DNA from 2 places in the Pseudomonas sp. F2 genome. Region 1 is predicted to be linked to the other one. Evidence: predicted binding sites of a transcription regulator. Region 1 holds the regulator's gene; the other holds the start of a gene.

Region 1 (3,254 bases):
GGCCAGCCTTGGCGAAGTGTTGAGCCTGGCGATCAGTCATGAACTGCCGGTCGCGTACCTGACCGATGGCCCACGGATTCCGGATGATCTGCATCTGCCGCGCCGTCATCAGCTGGTCAGCCGCGCCGTCAGCGTGCAAATGCAGGAAGAACCCAGCGAAGAAGCCATGGCTGACATGTTCGCTGATATCTACCACAGCCCGACCAAGCAGGTTGGCTGAGGTAATGAACAGTTTTTGTACCTACATCGATGGTCTGCCATGCATTGTTCCGGTTGTGAACGCGCAGCCAGTAATGTGGCCTCCGTCTATGCAAGACAAGGTAAAGAAATAACATGGGCAGCATGCATCCCGTACAGGTGATCGCGGTGACCGGCGGCAAAGGTGGCGTCGGCAAGACTAACGTGTCAGTGAACTTGTCTCTGGCGCTGGCAGAGCTTGGCCGTCGGGTCATGCTGCTGGACGCCGACCTGGGGCTGGCGAACGTCGACGTTCTGCTGGGGCTGACCCCCAAACGCACGCTGGCCGATGTCATCGAAGGCCGCTGCGAACTGCGCGACGTGCTGTTGCAGGGCCCCGGCGGGATCCGCATCGTGCCGGCCGCTTCCGGCACCCAAAGCATGGTGCACCTGAGCCCGGCGCAACATGCCGGTCTGATTCAGGCGTTCAGCGACATCGGCGACAATCTCGATGTACTGGTGATCGACACCGCTGCGGGCATTGGTGACTCGGTAGTCAGTTTCGTGCGCGCGGCGCAGGAAGTGTTGCTGGTGGTCTGCGACGAGCCGACCTCGATCACCGACGCCTACGCGCTGATCAAACTGCTCAATCGCGACTACGGCATGAACCGCTTCCGCGTCCTCGCCAACATGGCGCAGAGCCCGCAGGAAGGGCGCAACCTGTTCGCCAAGTTGACCAAGGTCACGGATCGCTTTCTCGACGTCGCCTTACAATACGTCGGCGCGGTGCCGTACGACGAAAGCGTGCGCAAGGCCGTGCAGAAGCAGCGAGCAGTCTATGAAGCCTTTCCGCGTTCCAAGTGCGCGCTGGCGTTCAAGGCGATCGCGCAGAAGGTCGATACCTGGCCGCTGCCTGCCAACCCGCGTGGGCACCTTGAGTTTTTCGTCGAGCGCCTCGTGCAGCAAACGGCAGGGCCTGTGTTATGACCGCCAGCGGTATGAACTACTACAAGAAATCGGCACGTGACGCGCAGTACGAGTTGATCGAGCGTTACGCGCCACTGGTCAAGCGCATTGCCTATCACTTGCTGGCGCGCTTGCCGGCGAGTGTGCAGGTCGAAGACCTGATTCAGGCCGGGATGATCGGCCTGCTCGAAGTCTCGACCAAATATGACGCCAGCAAAGGCGCCAGTTTCGAAACGTACGCGGGCATCCGGATCCGCGGCGCGATGCTCGATGAAGTGCGCAAAGGGGATTGGGCACCGCGCTCGGTTCACCGCAATACCCGTATGGTCAGCGATGCCATTCGCTCAATTGAAGCTAAAACCGGCCGTGACGCTAAAGATCACGAGGTTGCGGCCGAACTCCAATTGAGTCTCGACGATTACTACGGGATTTTGAATGACACGCTGGGCAGCCGGCTGTTCAGTTTCGACGACCTGCTGCAGGACGGCGAACACGAAGGGCTGCACGAGGATGGCGCCAGTGCTCATCTTGAGCCGTCACGCGATCTGGAAGATGAACGCTTCCAGGCTGCGCTGGCGGACGCGATTGCCAATTTGCCGGAGCGTGAGCGACTGGTGTTGGCGCTGTACTACGACGAAGAACTGAACCTCAAGGAAATCGGTGAAGTCCTTGGCGTCAGTGAATCGCGGGTCAGCCAGTTACACAGCCAGTGCGCGGCCCGCTTGCGGGGGCGTTTGGGGGAGTGGCGAGCGCGCTGAAGGCAGTGTGGGGACACTGCGAACGAGGCTGGTGCGGTGATGAACAGCACCGGTCTTGCTCTGTTGTGCTCCAGACAGTCATCGAGTGCTTTGCCGGATTGATTGAAATGGCGCGTCCAGGTGCTGGGCGCGTTTAAGACTGCTTGGAGGTCGAATTGGACAAGAACATGAAAATCCTCATCGTTGATGACTTCTCAACGATGCGGCGGATCATCAAGAACCTGCTGCGTGATCTGGGGTTCACCAACACCGTCGAGGCCGACGATGGCACCACTGCCATTCCGGTGCTCAACAGCGGAAGCATCGACTTTCTGGTAACGGACTGGAACATGCCGGGCATGACCGGTATCGACCTGCTGCGCCACGTGCGTGCCGATGAAAAACTCAAGCACCTGCCCGTGCTGATGGTGACTGCCGAAGCCAAGCGCGAGCAGATCATCGAAGCGGCCCAGGCCGGCGTCAACGGCTACGTGGTCAAACCTTTCACGGCTCAGGCGCTGAAAGAAAAAATCGAGAAGATTTTCGAACGCATCGGCTGATGAACGCGCGGGGGAGCTATGGAGCATAACGAATCTTCACAGGGCGATTTCGAATCGACCCTGAAAAAACACGCGGTCGAACTGGTCGAGAGCCTTGAAAAAGGCAGGTTCGGCGACGCTGTGCAACTGATCCATGAGCTCAATCAGACCCGTGACCGTGGCCTGTATCAGGAAGTGGGCAAGCTCACACGCGAACTGCACAGTGCGATCGTCAACTTCCAGATCGATCCGCACATGCCGCAGGCCGAGGAAGTGTCGCAAATCACCGACGCCACCGAACGCCTGGGCTATGTGGTCAAGCTGACCGAAGCCGCGGCCAACCGCACCATGGATCTGGTGGAAAGCGCGACCCCGGTGGTCAATGGCCTGGCTGAAGAAGCCCAGGCGCTGAGCACCGATTGGGGCCGCTTCATGCGTCGTGAAGTCGGGGCTGAAGAGTTCCGCGAACTGGCGCGCCGGGTCGACGGTTTTCTGTCACGCAGCAGCACGGACAACCGTGCGGTGTCGAGCAACCTGAACGACATCCTGCTGGCTCAGGATTACCAGGACCTCACCGGTCAAGTGATCAAGCGTGTGACCCAGCTGGTCACCGAAGTCGAAAGCAATTTGCTCAAACTCGTCCTCATGGCCAGTCAGGTTGACCGCTTTGCGGGCATCGAACACGACCGTGCCGCGATGCTTGCAGAAAAAGATCCACAAAAACATCTCTCGCAGGGTGAAGGTCCGCAGATTCATGCCGATAAACGAGAAGACGTTGTGTCCGGTCAGGACGATGTGGACGATTTGTTATCCAGCCTCGGATTCTAGAGTTTTG
Region 2 (3,254 bases), 1.6 Mb from region 1:
TGCGAGATGCCTTTGATCACATCGAGGATGTGGCCGATGTTGTCGGTGCTGGCATTGAGGGTTTCGATCTGAGTGCACGACAGGCTGATCTTCTGCGACAGCTCGGTCATCGCCTGAATGGTCTGCTCGACCACCTGACGACCGTCATCAGCCTGTTCGCTCGCGCCGCTGGCGTGTTGCGAAGCGTCGGCGGCGTTGCGGGCGATTTCTTGAGTCGCGGCGCCCAACTGGTTGATCGCGGCGGCCACGCTATTGGTACGGGCGCTTTGTTCGTCGGAACCAATGATCGAGGCGTTGGACGATGCCATCACCCGTTGCGACAGGTCGTGTACATGACGGGTGGCCGACGACACTTCGGAGATCGACGCGTGAATGCGCTCGACGAACTGGTTGAACGAACTGCCCAGTTCAGCGAACTCATCCTTGCCTTGCACGACCAGACGACGAGTCAGGTCGCCTTCGCCCTGGGCGATGTCCTGCATCGCACGACCCATGGTGGTCAGCGGACGCATCAGAACGTTGATCAGCAGGCTCAGCAGCAGCGCAATCGCAGCGACCGCGACGAACATCGCGATCAACGCCGAAGTGCGGAACTGGCTGAGCGCGGCGTAGGCCTTGTCACGATCGATCGACAGGCCGATGTACCAGTCGGCATTCGGCAAGCCGCTGACCGGGGTGAACGACAGGATGCGCTCCTGGCCGTTGAGTACCACGTTCTGGTTGCCCTTCTCGATGCGCACGCCGGCGTTCGGGTAGATGTCCTTGAGGTTCTTCATTACCTGGTCTTTGTCCGGGCTGACGATCACCTGGCCGTCACCGCTGACGAGGAATGCGTGACCGAGGCCACCGAAGTCCACCGAATTGATGATCTTCACCAGGGTTTCCAGGCTCAGGTCACCGCCGACCACACCCAGCAGTTCGCCATTGTTTTTCACCGGCATGGCGATGGTCACCACCAGACCACCGACCGCCGCCATGTACGGCGGCGTCAGCATGGTTTTGTCGGCAGCGACGGCTTGCTTGTACCAAGGGCGCTGACGCGGGTCGTAACCGTCGGGCATCTTCGCGTCAGGGCGCTGGGTGAACACACCGTTGGCTTGACCGACGTAGGTGAACTGGAAGTTCGAGGTGAAGGCCGGTTGATCGACCAGCCCCGGGAAATCGGCGTTCTTGCCCTGATGGGCAACGTTTTGCGCGAGGTTTTCCAGCACCAGAATTCGCCCGCTCATCCAGTTCTGCACGCTGCTGGCGGTCAGATCGCCGGCCTGCTGCACGGACGACTGAAGATTCTGGCCGATGGTGTTGCGCTGCAGATAGTCGTTGTAGAGGGTGAACAAAGCGAAAGCCAGGACCACGACGCCCGAGGCGGCCAACAGGATTTTATGGCTGAACTTGAGATTCATTTCATGGGACTTCTTATGCAAAAGTGGGGATGCGTTCCGGGATGCAACATTCCATGTACAGCGCAGGCGGCGTTCTGACGGCCGCTCTACTTTGGTGCACGCATGTCTCACCAGTCTGTCGGCACGCTTCGGAGAAAACTTAGCGCTTTGCAGGAAATGCACGGTATTTCAGCCAGATTCCCGCCGAACGGCGTGCCAGAGCGTTCGCCGGTCATTTCTTGGTGACTGTTTTTGCAGCGCCGGTTGCAAATTCTGTAGCCCTTGATGACAATGCGACTAATTATCATTTGTGACGTTCGGGCTGTTGCGTTCATGTCCTCACCTGAGTTTGCAGTGCAGGCGCTTTACCGGAGTCATCACGGCTGGCTCAACGCCTGGCTGCGAGCGCGACTGGGCAATGCCGCGGATGCGGCGGATCTGGCCCAGGACACCTTCGTCCGTCTGCTGCAGCGCAGCGAACGCCTGGAACTGAAAGCACCTCGCGCATTTTTACGCACCATCGCCCGTGGTCTGGTGATCGACCTCTGGCGTCGTGAAGAAATCGAACGCGCCTATCTCGAAACCATCGCCCACTTGCCCGAAGCCGAAGCCCCAAGCGCCGAAACCCGCGCGCTGGTAATCGAATTGCTTGAAGACATTGCGCGCATGCTCGAAGGCTTGCGGCCGAAAGTGCGTCAGGCGTTTCTGCTGGCGCAGTGCGAAGGTTTGACCCATAAGCAGATTGCCGCGCGAATGGGCTTGTCTCTGCGCTCAGTCGAACGTTACGTCGCCGCTGCGCTGTATCACTGCTACGTGTTGCGGTACGCAAGTTGATGGCTGTGGATAACAACTCAGCCGGGCGTCGCGCCGAGCCGCCGCAACAAGTGGTCAAGCAAGCCATTCACTGGTTGCTGCGGCTGCGCAACAACCATGGCAATGCGCGCCTGAGTCATCAGTGCGACGCGTGGCGCGCCGAACATCATGAACATGAATTGGCCTGGCAGCGCGTGCAGTCGCTGCAGGCCGAACTGAGCCACAACCTGCGCGCAGCGCCCGGCGCCCAGGTCGCGTTCAATACGCTGGAAAACAGTGCGCAAGGACTGGGCCGGCGACAAGCCTTGAAGCTGCTGTCCGGCGCGGTGCTGATGGGCTCCGCGGCATGGCTGGCCAAGGACACCTCCGTGTGGCAGCAGTGGCGCGCTGATTACGCTACGGCGACCGGCGAGCGTCGCGGGTTCCAGCTGCCCGACGGCACGCGGATCGAGCTGAACACTGCCAGCGCAGTGGATCTGGACTACACCGCGCAGCAGCGGCTGATCAAACTCAATCGCGGCGAAATCATCGTCACATGCGGTGGTAACGATGAAGGCGCGGCGTTCAATCGGGCGCTACGCGTACAAAGTCGTCACGGCGTTTATGAGCCGACCCACGCCCGCTTCATCCTGCGTCAGGACAGTGATTGCACGCGGCTGAGCGTCACCCACGGCCGTGTGACCATTCATAGCGCTGGCACCTTGGTTGAGGCACTCGCCGGGCAGACCTACCTGATCGATCACCACCAGGTACGCCCGGCGCCGCCACCAGATATGGACGCGGGCGCGTGGGTCGACGGTCTGATCGTCACTCGCAATATGCGCCTGGGCGATTTTCTCAACGAGGTCGGACGTTATCGTCCAGGTTTCGTGACGTGCGCGCCGGCGGTGGCAGATTTGCGCCTGTCCGGCGTGTTCCGCCTGGAGGACACCGACAAGCTGTTGGGCATTTTGCCGCAGACGTTGCCGGTGCAGTTGCGCTATCGCACCCGGTGGTGGGTAATGATTGAGGCAGTGGCCTGAAATTATTTTGGCGGTTTTTTGCGGCAAATCCGGCTTG

The links. Region 1 encodes FliA, which starts transcription of late flagellar genes. Its sites were predicted from a motif close to CTAAAGTTTNNNNNNNNNNNGCCGNTAA; they were not measured.
Region 2: AC193Q_RS20940 (methyl-accepting chemotaxis protein) is a predicted target of FliA. The motif match lies at 1,519-1,546, and genes of this name have one in related genera.

The regions. Positions count from the first base shown of each region.
Region 1 is NZ_CM169904.1:165,724-168,977, forward strand. Features, by position in the region: gene flhF (flagellar biosynthesis GTPase FlhF) at 1-220, shown strand, start outside; gene fleN (flagellar synthesis regulator FleN) at 334-1,164, shown strand; gene fliA (RNA polymerase sigma factor FliA) at 1,161-1,901, shown strand; gene AC193Q_RS00730 (chemotaxis response regulator CheY) at 2,069-2,440, shown strand; gene AC193Q_RS00735 (protein phosphatase CheZ) at 2,459-3,247, shown strand.
Region 2 is NZ_CM169904.1:4,627,076-4,630,329, reverse strand. Features, by position in the region: gene AC193Q_RS20940 (methyl-accepting chemotaxis protein) at 1-1,403, opposite strand, end outside; gene AC193Q_RS20935 (sigma-70 family RNA polymerase sigma factor) at 1,716-2,216, shown strand; gene AC193Q_RS20930 (FecR family protein) at 2,216-3,217, shown strand.